Regions from separate parts of the Streptomyces sp. NBC_01622 genome, predicted to be linked through region 1. Evidence: riboswitches for the same ligand, from Rfam matches in the RefSeq annotation. Region 1 holds a riboswitch; each other region holds the start of a gene.
The links. Region 1 has a riboswitch for thiamine pyrophosphate ahead of OH768_RS15465 (thiamine ABC transporter substrate binding subunit). Riboswitches for the same ligand answer to the same signal wherever they lie in the genome.
Positions count from the first base shown of each region.

Region 1 (5,225 bases):
TGCCGCTACCGCTGGGCCCGAGCACACACACGATCTCGTGCTCGGCGACCCCGAGATCGACAGCGTCGAGCACGGGCCGCCCACCGAACCGTACGGTCCCGCTCTCAAGACCGAGCAGCATCTAGAACTCCCCCGTCCGGTCGGTGCGCAGCCGCTCAAGCACCAGCAGGGCCACGGCGCACACCACCATCAGAATCGTCGAAAGGGCCATCGCCTGGCCGTAGTTGAGATCACCGGGCCGGGACAGCAGCCGGGCCACCGCGACCGGCAGCGTCGGGTTGTCCGGCCGCGCGATGAACACGGTCGCCCCGAACTCGCCCAGCGACACCGCGAACGCGAACCCGGCGGCGATCAGCAACGCCCGCCGCACCAGCGGCAGATCCACCTCGCGCCACACCCGCCACGGGGACGCCCCGAGCACGGCCGCCGCCTCCCTCAGCCGCCCGTCCACCGCCCGCAGCACGGGCAGCATCGTCCGTACGACGAAGGGGACGCCCACCAGCGCCTGTGCGAGCGGCACCAGGATCCATGAACTCCGCAGATCCACCGGGGGTTTGTCGAGCGAGATCAGGAACCCGAAGCCGACGGTCACCGCCGACACCCCGAGCGGCAGCATCAGCAGCGCGTCGAAGCCCCGCACCAGCCGCCCGGCATCGCGCCGGGTCAGGGCCGCTGCGGCGAGCCCCCCGATCACCACGGCCATCGCGGTGGCGGCGACGGCGTACTCCAGCGAGTTGCCGATCGCGGCGATCGGCGGGACCAGGAAGGTGCCGCCGTCGTCGTGGGTCAGCGCCCGGTAGTAGCCGAAGTCCGGTGAGTCCAGGGACCGTTGGACCAGCACGGCGAGCGGCAGCACGAGCAGCAGCAGGACGGAGACGAGGACCCCGGCGAGCAGGGACCACTGGCCGGCCCCGCGCGGGCGCCGTGCGGTCACCGCCGGGTCCACGAGTCGTAGAGCCGTCTCCCGTCGCCGTACCGTCCAGGCATGGACGGCGAGGATCGCGCCGACCGCGACGAACTGGACGATCGTCAGCACGGCCGCCGTGGAAAGGTCGAAGACTTCCGAAGTCTGGCGGTAGATCTCCACTTCGAGGGTCGAGAAGGTCGGGCCGCCGAGGATCTGCACCACGCCGAAGGAGGTGAAGGTGAAGAGGAAGACCATCAGCGCGGCGGCGGCCACGGCGGGCGCGAGCGCGGGCAGCGTCACCTTCCGCCAGGCCCGGAGCCGGGAGGCGCCGAGCATCCGCGCGGCCTCCTCCTGACGCGGGTCGAGCTGTGCCCAGAGGCCGCCCACCGTCCGTACGACGACCGCGTAGTTGAAGAAGACGTGCGCGAGCAGGATGGCCCACACGGTGGTGTCCAGCCGTACGCCCCACAGGTCGTCGAGGAGTCCGCCCCGGCCGACGAGCGCGAGGAAGGCCGTACCGACGACGACCGTCGGCAGCACGAAGGGGACCGTCACGACGGCCCGCAGCACCTGCCTTCCCGGGAAGTCGAAGCGCGCGAAGACATACGCGCCGGGGAGCGCGATCAGCAGCGTGAGCGCGGTGGAGGCGAGCGCCTGCCAGGTGGTGAACCACAGCACGTGCCGGATGTCGGACTGGGCCAGCACGTCCCGGATCCGGCCCAACTGCCAGGCGCCGTCCACCTTGAGACCGCGCCCGACGATCGCGGCGACGGGGTAGGCGAAGAACACCGCGAAGAACGCGACGGGCAGGACCATGAGGCCGAGCCGCGTCACGTTCCCTCTACGGGAGGACTTCCGCGGGACTACTTCAGTACGAGCGAGGTCCACGACTTGACCCACTGGTCCCGGTCGGCGGCGATCTTCGTGGGGGCCATGGTCTCGGGGTCCTTGGCCTGCGGACCGTACTGCGTGAACTCGGCCGGCACTGTCGCGCCCTCGATCACCGGGTAGACGAACATGTTGAGCGGCATGTCCTCCTGGAACTCCTTGGTGAGCAGGAAGTCGATGAAGGCCTTGCCGCCCTTGGTGTTCTTGGCGTTGCTGAGCAGTCCCGCGTACTCGGTCTGCCGGAAGCAGGTGCCGTACGACACCCCGGTGGGCGCGGTGGTCGGCTTCGGGTCGCCGTAGATGACTTCGGCGGGCGGCGAGGAGGCGTAGGAGACGACGAGGGGCCGGTCGCCGCCCGCCTTCTTCCCGCCGGCCGAACCGGAGAACTCCTGGTCGTAGGCCTGCTCCCAGCCGTCGACGACCTTCACGCCGTTGGCCTTGAGCTTCTTCCAGTACGCCTGCCAGCTGTCGTCCCCGAACTGCGCCGCGCTGCCCAGCAGGAAACCGAGGCCGGGTGAGGAGGTGGCGGCGTTCTCGGTGACGAGGAGGTTCTTGTACTCGGGCTTGACGAGGTCCGCGAAGGAGGTCGGCGGGGTCAGCTTGTGCTTGCTGAAGTACGCCTTGTCGTAGTTGACGCAGATGTCGCCCGTGTCGATGGGCGTGACGCGATGCTTGGTCTCGTCGACGCGGTACGCGGGCTTGACGGTGGCGGAGCCCTTCGCGTCGTAGGACTGGAAGAGACCGTTGTCGAGCGCGCGGGAGAGCAGGGTGTTGTCGACGCCGAAGAAGACGTCTCCCTGCGGGTTGTCCTTCGTCAGGATCGCCTTGTTGACGGCCTGGCCCGCGTCGCCGTCCTTGAGGACCTTGACCGTGTAGCCGGACTGCTTCTCGAAGTCCTTGAGGACGCTCTTGGATACGGCCCAAGAGTCGTGGCTGACGAGCGTGACGGTCTTGGAGCCGGAGCCACTGCCCTGGTCCGACCCCGACCCGCACGCGGAGAGCGTGACCAGGCCGAGGCCGACGAGGACAGCACAGTACTTCTTGGTGTTCACGGTGATGACCGAACTTCCTACCCAGAATGACCTGGGCGAGGTTCAGAGGGTCTGCGGCCCGATTGCCGCACTCTCAGCGCTGCGCGCTCCCCTGTCGGATATGAAAATGTACTTACGGCAGAGATTACCTCTCGGTGGCCGCGAGCTGGCCGCACGCTCCGTCGATCTCCTGGCCGCGGGTGTCCCGGACGGTGACCGGCACCCCATGGGCCGCGATGGCCTCGACGAACGCCTTCTCGTCCTCGGGACGGGAGGCCGTCCACTTGGAGCCCGGCGTCGGGTTCAGCGGGATCAGGTTGACGTGCACCGGCTTGCCCTTGAGGAGCCGGCCGAGCCGGTCGCCGCGCCACGCCTGGTCGTTGATGTCCCGGATCAGCGCGTACTCGATGGACAGCCGGCGTCCCGACTTCGCCGCGTACTCCCAGCCCGCGTCGAGGACCTCGCGCACCTTCCACCGGGTGTTCACGGGAACCAGGGTGTCGCGCAGGTCGTCGTCCGGCGCGTGCAGCGAGATCGCGAGCCGGCACTTGAAGCCCTCGTCGGAGAACCGGTGGATCGCCGGGACCAGTCCGACCGTAGAGACGGTGATCCCGCGCTGCGAGAGGCCGAGGCCGTCCGGCTCGGGGTCGGTGAGGGCGCGGATGGACTGGACGACCCGCTTGTAGTTGGCGAGGGGCTCGCCCATGCCCATGAAGACGATGTTGGAGAGCCGCGCGGGACCGCCCGGGATCTCACCGTCGCGCAGCGCCCGCATGCCGTCCACGATCTGGTGCACGATCTCACCGGTGGACAGATTGCGGTCCAGGCCGGCCTGACCGGTCGCGCAGAACGGGCAGTTCATCCCGCAGCCCGCCTGCGAGCTGATGCACATGGTGACCCGGTCCGGGTACCGCATCAGCACGGACTCGACGAGCGTCCCGTCGAACAGCCGCCACAGCGTCTTGCGGGTGGTGTCCTGGTCGGTCGACAGATGCCGTACGACCGTCATCAGCTCAGGGAGCAGCGCCTCTTGCAGCTTGGCGCGCGAACCGGCGGGGATGTCGGTCCACTCCGCCGGGTCGTGCGCGAGGCGCGCGAAGTAGTGCTGCGAGAGCTGCTTGGCGCGAAAGGGCTTCTCCCCGACCGCGGCGACGGCTTCCTTGCGCTCGGCGGGCGTGAGATCGGCAAGGTGCCGCGGCGGCTTCTGGGCTCCGCGGGGGGCGACGAATGTGAGTTCTCCGGGCTTAGGCATGGCTGTACCAGTGTCGCAGATCGTTTACCGTGATCCGTTTACGGTGATCCGCTTCAGCCGAGTTCAGCCGATGTGCTCCAGGTGTTCCCTCAGGAGCCTCTCGTTGTGGGGCATCTCGCGTCGGATCTGGGGGCGCACGACGAAGGGCAGCAGGACCTTGCCGATGCCGTGTCCCTCGAAGTCGAGATCCATCGTCACCCGGGTACGGCGTCCGTCGTCGACGGGTGAGATCTCGCCGCGGAAGTTGCCCCTGATGGGGCCGTCGATCCCGCGCACGGTCCAGGCGTACGGCGGCTGGAACTCGGTGCACTCCATGGTCATCGCCATGTCGCGGCGACCCACGTGCCGGGTGACGCGGACCCGGGAGCCGAGGCCGAAGGGCCGGTCGTCGAGCTGTTCGGCGGACACCGCGCTCTCCTGCCACTCGGGGAGGTGGGACGGGTCGATGACGTACGCCCAGGCGTCCTCCGGACGGCAGTCCACGTCGAACTCTTCATGGAAGGCGGACATGACGCCCTCCTTCGTTCAGGGCGGTCCCCCTTTTGCGAGGGCTTATACCGAAATCGTACGACCGGGCGCCCCCGTCCTGTACAGAGATACAGGGGCGCCCGGAATGCCGTACGGCAGGACGTCGGCCGAACGTCAGGCGGACCCGACGAACAGGACCATCAACAGCCAGACCACCGGAGCCGTCGGCAGCAAGGAGTCCAGCCGGTCCATGATGCCGCCGTGGCCCGGCAGCAGCGTGCCCATGTCCTTGATGCCGAGGTCCCGCTTGATCATGGACTCGCCGAGGTCACCCAGCGTGGCGCTGGCCGCGACCGCGAGGCCCAGGACGAGCCCCTGCCACCAGCTGCCGTCGTCGATCAGGAACTGCATGCACAGCGCGCCCGCCACCATCGCGAAGGACACCGCCCCGAACAGGCCCTCGCGGGTCTTTCCGGGGCTGATGCGCGGGGCGAGCTTGTGCGTGCCGAAGCGCCAGCCGACGGCGTACGCCCCGGTGTCGCTGACGACCGTCAGCAGCAGGAACGTCAGGACCCGCCAGGCGCCGTCGTCCGCGGTGAGCATCAGGGCGACGAACGTGGCCAGGAACGGCACGTAGAACGCCGCGAAGACGCCCGCCGTGACGTCCCTGAGGTAGCCC
Region 1 covers NZ_CP109293.1:3,492,446-3,497,670, forward strand. Annotated here, with positions in the region: gene OH768_RS15455 (ABC transporter ATP-binding protein) at 1-121, opposite strand, end outside; gene OH768_RS15460 (ABC transporter permease) at 122-1,723, opposite strand; gene OH768_RS15465 (thiamine ABC transporter substrate binding subunit) at 1,771-2,847, opposite strand; TPP riboswitch at 2,844-2,950, opposite strand; gene rlmN (23S rRNA (adenine(2503)-C(2))-methyltransferase RlmN) at 2,972-4,078, opposite strand; gene OH768_RS15475 (SRPBCC family protein) at 4,142-4,588, opposite strand; gene OH768_RS15480 (phosphatidate cytidylyltransferase) at 4,721-5,225, opposite strand, start outside.

Region 2 (5,225 bases), 2.2 Mb from region 1:
TTCAGCAATATTCCTTCAGTGTCACGGGGATCATTCCCGGCCAGTCGGCGGCAATTGACGGGATAGGCGATGCGCGAGTCCGTACAGGCAGAGGTCATGATGAGCTTCCTCGTCTCCGAGGAGCTCTCCTTCCGTATCCCGGTCGAACTGGGCTACGAGACGTGCGATCCGTACGCCGTACGGCTGACCTTCCATTTGCCGGGGGATGCCCCGGTGACCTGGGCCTTCGGCCGGGAGCTGCTGATCGACGGGGTGGGCCGGGCGTCCGGGGACGGCGATGTGCGGATCGAGCCCGTCGATCCCGAGACGCTGGGCGAAGTGTTGATCAGGCTTCAGGTGGGCGGCGACCAGGCGCTGTTCCGCACCCGCGCGGCCCCGCTCGTGGCGTTCCTCGACCGCACCGACCTGCTGGTTCCGCTCGGTCAGGAGGGTGCGCTCGCGGATTTCGACGCCCACCTCGACGAGGCACTGGACCGCATCCTGGCGGAGGAGCAGAGCGCCGGCTGAAGCGTTGCTACGGCGGCGGGGAGAGTTGGCGTAACGCTTCACCACGGGGCCCGAGGCCCCTGGAGGCATCTGTGGAGCCCTGAAAGGCCTGCGAGGCCGAGAGGTCCGGGTGCGGTCCGGGAAGCCCGGGAGGAGCCCTGGAGTCGCAGGAACGCTTCTGTGTGGCTCCGTGCGGCGGTTCTCGCCGTCCTCAGTGCTTGCGGCGTCGGCCCTTCCCGCCGCGCGCCGGCGCCGGCTTGGCACCGGGCGCTGCCGCGGGCCCGGCACCCGGCGCCGCCGTGGCCGCCGCCGCAACCCCCGCGGGAGCTGTTTCGCGTCCCGGTCGGTCCGCCGAGACCACCAGGGCCGCGAGCGCGGTGGTGACCGGTACCGAGGCGACCAGGCCGATCGAGCCCACAAGCGTGCGTACGATCTCCTCGGCGACCAACTCGCTGTTGGCGACCGACCCCACGCTGCTCTGCGCGATGGAGAAGAGCAGCAGCAACGGCAGGGCGGCGCCCGCGTAGGCGAGGACGAGCGTGTTGACCACGGACGCGATGTGGTCGCGGCCGATCCGGATACCAGCGCGGTACAGCCCGCGCCAGCCCATCGACGGGTTGGCCTCGTGCAGTTCCCAGACCGCCGAGGTCTGCGTGACCGTCACATCGTCGAGCACACCGAGCGAACCGATGATGACGCCGGCGAGCAGCAGGCCGCTCATGTCGATCGACGGATACAGCCCGTGGATCAGGCCCGTGTTGTCGTCCGTGTTGCCGGTCAGCGCGGCCCAGCCGATGAACACCGAACCCAGGACGCCGATCAGGACCAGCGACATCAGCGTGCCGAGCACCGCCACGGACGTACGGGCCGACAGTCCGTGGCACATGTAGAGGGCGATCAGCATGATGGCGCTCGATCCGACCACCGCCACGATCAGCGGGTTCGAGCCGTGCAGGATTGCGGGCAGGATGAAGAAGTTGAGGATCATGAAGCTGATGGCCAGCGCGATCAGTGCCATGACGCCGCGCAGCCGGCCCACCACCACGACGGCCAGCGCGAAGATGCCGGCGAGCAGCGCCATGGGGAACTTACGGTTCACATCGGTGACCGAGTACTGCAGATCCCTGGGCGCGGAGGGCTCGTACGCGACCACGACCTTCTCGCCCTGATGCAACTGCCGTGACTGGTCGGGCTGCACGATCTCCGTGAACGTACGGCCCTTGTCCTTGCCGGTGCTGACCGTGACCGTGGCCTTCTTGCAGGTGCCGCCCGCCTCCTGCTGTGCCGAGGAGCCCTCGGCCGTGGAGGTGTCCCCGGTCGCGCCCCCGCCCGAGGCGTTCACCGAGGCGCAGCTCACGCTGACGACCTTGGTGACCGTCGCCTGCTGCGTCTGCCGGTCGAAGCCGACGCCGGTGCGCTTGTGCGACGGTGCGCCGCCGGGCCACAGCACCACCATGCCGACCACGACCGCGACCGTGAACGGGATCAGGATCGCCGCGATGACCTTCCGGAGGTGACGGGAGACGGGGGCGGCCGGGCCGTGACTGTGCGAGTGACCGTGTCCACCACCCGCGCCGGAACCGTGCCCGCCGTCCCCGCCGGAGCTGTCGTCGTCCCCGGACCCGGAGCCATGGTCGCCATCGGAACCGTGGCCGTGGTCATGGCCATGCGGCGGCCCGGTCGGCGGGTACGGGGGCTGCTGCGTCGTGGTCACCGCCCGATCATCGCAAGAACGCCGGAGGCCCACTGTTCACCGCGCCACATATGACGCTAGCGTGGAGGCACCTTTGCACACGCGGGAGCTCGGAGCACCGGGCTGAGAGGGCGCTGACCTCCGTCTCTGCGATGTTTCACGGGAAACGTCACCTGTATCGAGTGATGTTTCACATGAAACATCGGCTGACGGAAGCCGCTGCGTCGACCGCCGAACCTGTTACCGGGTAATGCCGGCGTAGGGAGTAGGTCTCATGACCAACAAGGACGTACGCACGCCTGCCTTCAGCCAGGACGAACAGCCCATTCCGGGCGAGGAGTTCGCACGGGCCGGGCAGCCGACGGGGGTCGAGGAGTCCTCTGCGGCCGGGAAGTCCGCCGGCTGGCACAAGGGGTATGTCGAGGGCTCGCGCCCCGATCTGCGGGTGCCGGTCCGTCAGGTACACCTCACCAACGGGCAGTCCGTGACGCTGTACGACACCTCAGGCCCGTACACCGATCCGCTCGTCGACACCGACGTCCGCAGGGGACTGGCGCCGCTGCGGGAGAACTGGATCATCGCCCGGGGCGACACCGAGGAGTACGCGGGCCGTCCCGTCCGCCCCGAGGACGACGGAATCAAGCACACGTCACCGCGCGGTGGACTCCGTAACCTCGACGCGGTGTTCCCGGGCCGCCCCCGGCAACCGCGCCGTGGACGTGAGGGTACGGCGGTGACTCAACTCGCCTACGCGCGACGGGGCGAGATCACGCCCGAGATGGAGTTCGTGGCCGTACGGGAGAAGGTCTCGCCCGAGGTGGTCCGGGAGGAGATCGCGGCGGGGCGTGCGGTGCTGCCGGCCAACGTCAACCACCCGGAGATCGAGCCGATGATCATCGGCAAGCGGTTCCTGGTGAAGGTCAACGCCAACATCGGCAATTCCGCGGTCACTTCCTCCATCGAGGAGGAGGTCGAGAAGATGACCTGGGCGACCCGCTGGGGCGCCGACACGGTCATGGACCTGTCCACCGGCCGCAACATCCACACCACCCGCGAGTGGGTGCTGCGCAACTCCCCCGTCCCCATCGGCACCGTGCCGCTCTACCAGGCGCTCGAAAAGGTCGACGGCCGTGCCGAGGAGCTGACCTGGGAGATCTACAAGGACACGGTCGTCGAACAGGCCGAACAGGGCGTGGACTACATGACCGTCCACGCGGGCGTGCGGCTGCCGTTCGTACCGCTGACGGCGAACCGCAAGACCGGCATCGTCTCGCGCGGCGGCTCGATCATGGCGGCCTGGTGCCTGGCGCACCACAAGGAATCGTTCCTCTACGAGAACTTCGAGGAGCTCTGCGAGATCCTCGCCGCCTACGACGTCACCTACTCGCTGGGCGACGGTCTGCGCCCCGGATCGATCGCGGACGCCAACGACGAGGCGCAGTTCGCCGAGTTGAGGACTCTCGGGGAACTCAACACGATCGCGAAGCGTTTCAACGTACAGACCATGATCGAGGGCCCGGGACATGTCCCGATGCACAAGATCAAGGAGAACATCGACCTTCAGCAGGAGATCTGTGATGAAGCTCCGTTCTATACGCTCGGCCCGCTGACGACGGACGTCGCGCCTGCGTACGACCACATCACTTCCGGCATCGGTGCCGCGATGATCGCCTGGTGGGGCACGGCCATGCTCTGCTATGTCACGCCCAAGGAGCACTTGGGCCTGCCCAACCGTGACGACGTCAAGACCGGCGTCATCACCTACAAGATCGCCGCCCACGCAGCCGACCTCGCCAAGGGGCACCCAGGTGCACAGGAGTGGGACGACGCGCTGTCCGACGCCCGCTTCGAGTTCCGCTGGGAGGACCAGTTCAACCTGGCCCTCGATCCGGTCACGGCTCGGGAGTTCCACGACGAGACACTGCCGGCGGAGCCGGCCAAAACGGCGCACTTCTGCTCGATGTGCGGGCCGAAGTTCTGCTCGATGAAGATCTCCCAGGACATCCGCCGCGAACACGGCGGTACCAAGGCGGAGGTCGAGGAGGGCATGGCGCGGAAGTCGAAGGAGTTCGCGGCGGCGGGCAACCGGGTGTACCTGCCGATCGCCGACTGACGACGACCGGCTGGGTCGGACACGGCCTAGCTCTTCGGTGAGCCCTTGGCAGGCTTGTCGCACAGGGTGTGGTCGACCAGCGTGCCTGTCGCGCGGTTGAGGGCGGCGAGGTCCGGCGGCGCGGTGGTGGTCGTGATGGAGACGGTCACCGCGCGCCTGCCGTCGGCGCTCACCGCGGGACGGGTGTTGACGCCCGCACCGTCGCCCTCGTGGGTGTAGTAGAAACCGCCGCAGGAGAGCGGGATCTTTCGCAGGCCGAGGCCGTAGGTGCCCTCGGGCATCTCGGCCACGTCCTCCGGGTCGTCGGTCCGTTCCACGGTCTGCCGCATCTCGCGCCACTGCGCGGCGGGGAGCAGCCTGCCGCCGGCCAGGGCCCGGAAGAAGGTGTTCAGGTCGGCGGTGGTGCTCACCACACCGGAGTCCGCGGTGTGCTGGAAGCTGTGGTCGGTGACGTCGAGACGCTTGCCTTCGGCGGTCGTCAGATACGCGTTCACGTGCGGGTCGGGCAGGAACGGGTCGAGCCCGGGGACGGAGGTGTTGCGCAGTCCGAGCTTCGCGATGATCCGGTGAGCGACCAGGTCCTGCCAGCTCGCGCAACCGGCCTTCTCGGCGATCATCCCGGCCAGCAGGTAGTTGGTGTTGGAGTACGCCCACCGGGTGGCCCCGCCCGGCTGCGGCACGAAGAGCGGGCGGTGCTTCATCGCGACGGCGACCAGGTCGGCCGCCGGGGTGGTGTCGTAGCGGTTCTCGTCGAAGTGGTTGATCAGGCGGTCCTGGATCTCCGGGTCGTCGATGTAGTCGTAGAGGCCGCTGGTCTGGCGGAGCAGGTCGCGGACGGTGATGCGGGTGCCGTCGTTGCCGTTGCCCGTGACGACTCCCGGCAGCCAGTGCTCGACGGTGTCGTCGAGCGACAGCCGCTTCTCCGCCACGAGT
Region 2 covers NZ_CP109293.1:5,730,913-5,736,137, reverse strand. Annotated here, with positions in the region: gene OH768_RS26300 (SsgA family sporulation/cell division regulator) at 70-507, shown strand; gene OH768_RS26295 (YibE/F family protein) at 698-2,200, opposite strand; TPP riboswitch at 2,272-2,461, shown strand; gene thiC (phosphomethylpyrimidine synthase ThiC) at 2,454-4,292, shown strand; gene OH768_RS26285 (serine hydrolase domain-containing protein) at 4,319-5,225, opposite strand, start outside.
Region 2: another riboswitch for thiamine pyrophosphate. It lies ahead of thiC (phosphomethylpyrimidine synthase ThiC); the one in region 1 lies ahead of OH768_RS15465 (thiamine ABC transporter substrate binding subunit).

Region 3 (5,225 bases), 4.8 Mb from region 1:
TGCCGGGCGCAGGCGTCGGCGAACACCTGGAGGTGCTCCAGCTCCTCGGCGGCCTCCATGCCCTTGTCGCGCAGCTGCACGATGTCGACCCCGCCGGCCAGGACCGCGTCCAGGAACTGGGCGAGGTCGCCCTGGCGTCTGCGGGCGTCCGTGCAGAGGTAGACCCGGGCGTCGGCGAGTTCCGCGCGTACGGCGGCTGCGGTGTCGGGCATGCGTGTGTCCCCCGTTGTCGTTCGTCTTCGTTGCGCGGTGGTGCCGTGTACGGGCCGCGGGCGAGCGTGCCGCGGCCCGTACACCGGTCGGTCGTCCGGGTCAGCCGGTCGTCCGGGTCAGACGGCGAGCGCCTGGGCGCGGCGCTTCACCTCCGTGCCGCGATTCTCGCTCAGGGCCTGCGCGGGGGTGCCGGGCAGGCTGGGGTCGGGGGTGAAGAGCCACTCCAGCATCTCTTCGTCGGAGAAGCCGTCGTCCCGCAGGAGCGTCAGGGTCCCCGTGAGGCCCTTGACGACCTTCTGCTCGGCCCCGTCGATGAAGGCGGCGGGGACGTGCAGCGCGCGGTTCTCACCACGGCGTACGGCGATGACTTGGCCCTCCTTGACCAGCTGCCGCACGCGTGTCACCTCGACATCGAGCATCTCTGCGATGTCGGGCAGCGTGAGCCAGGCGGGGACGAGAGCATCGATCTTTGCGTCAATCTCGGTCACGTAAACAGCGTGCCATCCCGGACTGACAGTCGGAAGCCGGGCCGGTCCGACTCGGGGGGACGAACTAGGCGATAGCGGCCTTCATCGGGAGAGAAGGGTCCGCCAGCGGCCCGGGATTCATCGGCGTGCCCGACTCGATCAGGCGGCGGCCCTGGGCCAGGTCACGGGGGCGGCCGACCGCGAGAACGGCCACCAGGCGGTCCCCGCGCAGCCAGCAGAAGGTCCAGGCCGGGGTGGCCGGGTCGCCGCGCCACAGGGTCGTGTCGGCGGACGCGTGATGGCCGACGTACTGGACGAAGCGGCCGAACTGCTCGGACCAGAAGTACGGCACCGGGTCGTAGACCGCCGGGGTCTGGCCGACGATGTTCGCGGCGACCGTGCGCGGGCCCTGGAGGGCGTTGTCCCAGTGGTGGACGAGAAGGCGCTCGCCGTACCTTCCCGAAGGGAAGGAGGCGCAGTCGCCGACCGCGTACACGTCCGGCACCGAGGTGCGCAGCCGGTCGTCGGCCACGACCTCGCGGTGGGCGCCCAGCTCGATGCCGGAGTCCGCGAGCCAGCCGGTGGCGGGGCGGGCGCCGATCCCGACCACGACGGCTCCGGCGGGCAGCCGGGTGCCGTCGTCGAGGACCACCGCGCCGGGTTCGACGCGCTCCACGCGCGTGTGCGTGCGCAGCACGGCTCCGGCGTCCGCGTACCAGGCGGCCATCGGCGCGGCCACGTCGGCGGGCAGCGCGCCCGCGAGCGGCCGGTCGGCGGCTTCTACGACGGTCACCGCACAGCCCGCCTCGCGCGCGGCCGTGGCGAACTCGGCGCCGATCCAGCCCGCGCCGACGACCACGATGTCGTGCTGCCGCGCGAGCACCGGCCGCAGCCGCTCGGCGTCGTCCAGGGTGCGCAGCAGATGCACCCCGGGGATGCCGTCGGCGCCCGGCAGCCGGATCGGTTCGGCGCCGGTGGCGAGGACGAGGACGTCGTAGGGCACCGGGCCCTCGGCAGTGTCCAGTTCGTGGTCTCCGGGGCGCAGGCCCGACACCTCGCGCCCGAGCCGGAGTTCGATGCCGAGCGCCTCGAAGTCGACGTCGAAGGCGGAGCCCTCGGCCTTGCCGAGCAGGACGGCCTTGGACAGCGGGGGCCGGTCGTAGGGCTGATGGGGTTCGGCGCCGAGAAGGGTGACGGTGCCGGTGAAGCCCTGTTCGCGCAGGGCGACCGCGGTCTGCACCCCGGCCATGCCCGCGCCGACGACGACCACTCGCCGCCCTGCCCCCGCGCCCTGTCCCCGTGTCTGCTCGCTCATCCGATCACCATAGACACCTGCCAAATCGTCAGTCAGGGGGCGCGTTCAGTGACCTGTTCCACAACACTCGTCCCGCTCCCCGGCTGCGACTCCCACTCCCAGGTCTCGTCGAGACGGTCCCCCGCGCGCGTGCCGACGAGATGCCCGCGTACGACGTCGCCGCCCGCGTACTCGGCCCAGATCTCGCCGTCCTTCTCGTGGTAGGCGAACCGGGTGCGGGTGCCGACCTGACCCGGTGCCTGGTCCGCGACCGGGGCGAGGACGAGACCCTCGAGCGAGCGGACCATGGACGGAGGCTCCCTTACTGGGACATGGGGTACGGGCTAGGGTGGCCAACGTACAAGCACTCGCGGGAGTCCGGACGCACCGGGCTGAGAGGGAGGCTGGCGGCCTCCGACCGTACGAACCTGATCCGGGTCATGCCGGCGAAGGGAGGGGCTGGACGCCCATGCCTACACGTACGTCAGACGTCCTCGTCGTCGGGGGCGGGATCATCGGCCTGGTCACGGCCTGGCGGGCCGCGCAACGCGGGTTCGCCACCGCCGTCGTGGACCCCGACCCGGGCGGCGGGGCCGCGCAGGTGGCCGCCGGGATGCTGGCCGCCGTCACGGAACTGCACTACGGCGAACAGACGCTGCTCGCCCTCAACCTGGCCTCGGCGCAGCGCTACCCGGACTTCGCGGCCGAGCTGACCGACCTCACCGGCCTCGACCTCGGCTACCGGCGCTGCGGCACCCTGGCCGTCGCCCTGGACGCCGACGACCGCGCCCACCTCCGTGAACTGCACGCCCTGCAGCACCGGTCGGGCCTGGACTCCGAGTGGCTGTCCGGGCGCGACTGCCGGCGCCTGGAGCCGATGCTCGCACCGGGGGTGCGCGGGGGGCTCCGGGTCGACGGGGACCACCAGGTCGACCCGCGGCGGCTGGCGGGCGCCCTGGTGGCCGCGTGCGAGCGCGCCGGGGTCGCCTTCCACCGGACGTGGGCCGAGCGGCTCACGGTCGGGCAGGACCGCGCCACGGGGGTCGTCACGCGTGAGGGTGATGTGCTGGGCGCGGACCAGGTGGTGCTCGCGGGCGGCAGCCTCAGCGGGCGGCTTGCCGGGGTCCCAGGCGACGTCCTGCCGCCCGTACGGCCCGTGAAGGGGCAGGTGCTGCGGCTGACCGTGCCGGAGCGGTACGCGCCGTTCCTGAGCAGGACCGTGCGGGCCGTGGTGCGTGGCAGCCACGTCTATCTGGTGCCGCGCGAGAACGGCGAGCTGGTCGTCGGCGCGACCAGCGAGGAACTGGGCTGGGACACCACGGTGACCGCCGGCGGTGTCTACGAACTGCTGCGCGACGCCCACGAGTTGGTCCCCGGGATCACCGAACTGCCGCTCACCGAGACCCGGGCCGGACTGCGCCCGGGCTCCCCCGACAACGCGCCGCTGCTGGGCCCGACCGAACTGCCGGGACTGCTGCTGGCCACCGGGCACTACCGCAACGGCGTGCTGCTCACGCCGGTCACCGGCGACGCCCTCGCACACGCCCTGGCCACCGGCGAACTCCCGGACGAGGCACGCCCGTTCACCCCGAAGCGGTTCGCCCGCGCGGAACGCACGGCACTCGTGGAGCAGCCCGCATGAACGTCTCCGTCAACGGGGAGCCCCGGGTGATCGCGCCCGGCACGGCTCTCGACACCCTTGTGCGCACCCTGGCCCCGTCGCCCTCCGGGGTGGCCGCCGCCCTCAACGAAACCGTCGTCCCGCGCGCGGAGTGGCCCTCGACCTCCCTCTCCGAGGGGGACCGCGTCGAGGTCCTCACCGCCGTCCAAGGAGGCTGACCCATGGCCGACGACCCCTTCGTCCTCGGTGGTACGTCCTTCACGTCCCGGCTGATCATGGGCACCGGGGGCGCGCCCAGCCTCGACGTCCTGGAGCGCGCGCTGGTCGCCTCCGGGACGGAGCTCACGACGGTCGCGATGCGGCGCGTGAACGCTTCCGTGCACGGTTCGGTGCTGTCCGTCCTGGAGCGGCTCGGCATCCGGGTGCTGCCCAACACCGCGGGCTGCTTCACGGCGGGCGAGGCGGTGCTGACGGCCCGGCTCGCGCGGGAGGCGCTCGGGACGGCACTGGTCAAACTTGAGGTGATCGCGGACGAGCGCACCCTGCTGCCCGACCCGATCGAGCTGCTGGACGCCGCCGAGACCCTGGTCGACGACGGGTTCACGGTGCTGCCGTACACGAACGACGATCCCGTGCTGGCGCGGAAGCTGGAGGACGTCGGGTGTGCGGCGATCATGCCCCTGGGGTCGCCGATCGGTTCCGGGCTCGGTATCCGCAATCCGCACAACTTCCAGCTGATCACCGAGCACGCGCGCGTGCCGGTGATTCTGGACGCGGGGGCCGGTACGGCGTCCGACGCGGCGTTCGCGATGGAGCTGGGGTGCGCGGGTGTGATGCTTGCCTCGGCGGTGACGCGGGCGCAGGAGCCGGTGCTGATGGCGTCCGCGATGCGGAGCGCGGTGGAGGCGGGGCGGCTGGCGTTCCGGGCGGGGCGTATCCCCCGTAGGCACTTCGCCGAGGCGTCGTCTCCGACGACCGGCCTGGCCCGTCTGGACCCCGAACGTCCGGCGTTCTGAACTCCCGCTCCCCAGGGTGGGATCCGTCACAGCTCGGCTGCAGTACCGCCCCGAAACTGGCCGAAAAGGCGGTGCTGTCAGCCTCGGCTCGTACACTCACCTGCGTGGATACGACCCTTCATGACCCTCTCGTCGGGCAGTTGCTCGACGGCCGCTATCGCGTCGACGCGCGGATCGCCGTCGGCGGGATGGCCACGGTCTACCGGGCCGTGGACACCCGCCTGGACCGGGTCCTCGCGCTCAAGGTGATGCACCCGACGCTGGCGGCCGACGCCTCCTTCGTCGACCGGTTCATCCGCGAGGCCAAGTCGGTGGCGCGGCTGGCGCATCCGAACGTGGTGCAGGTCTTCGACCAGGGCGCCCAGGGGACGTACGTCTATCTGGCGATGGAGTACGTCGCCGGCTGCACCCTGCGGGACGTGCTGCGCGAGCGCGGGGCGCTGCAGCCGCGTGCCGCGCTGGACATCCTGGAGCCGGTGCTGGCCGCGCTGGGTGCCGCGCACCGGGCCGGGTTCGTGCACCGGGACATGAAGCCGGAGAACGTGCTCATAGGGGACGACGGCCGGGTCAAGGTCGCCGACTTCGGGCTGGTCCGGTCCGTGGACACGGTCACC
Region 3 covers NZ_CP109293.1:8,264,581-8,269,805, reverse strand. Annotated here, with positions in the region: gene thiE (thiamine phosphate synthase) at 1-212, opposite strand, end outside; gene OH768_RS38285 (Rv2175c family DNA-binding protein) at 330-701, opposite strand; gene OH768_RS38280 (NAD(P)/FAD-dependent oxidoreductase) at 766-1,995, opposite strand; gene OH768_RS38275 (hypothetical protein) at 2,028-2,282, opposite strand; TPP riboswitch at 2,335-2,446, shown strand; gene thiO (glycine oxidase ThiO) at 2,444-3,616, shown strand; gene thiS (sulfur carrier protein ThiS) at 3,613-3,813, shown strand; gene OH768_RS38260 (thiazole synthase) at 3,817-4,611, shown strand; gene pknB (Stk1 family PASTA domain-containing Ser/Thr kinase) at 4,716-5,225, shown strand, end outside.
Region 3: another riboswitch for thiamine pyrophosphate. It lies ahead of thiO (glycine oxidase ThiO); the one in region 1 lies ahead of OH768_RS15465 (thiamine ABC transporter substrate binding subunit).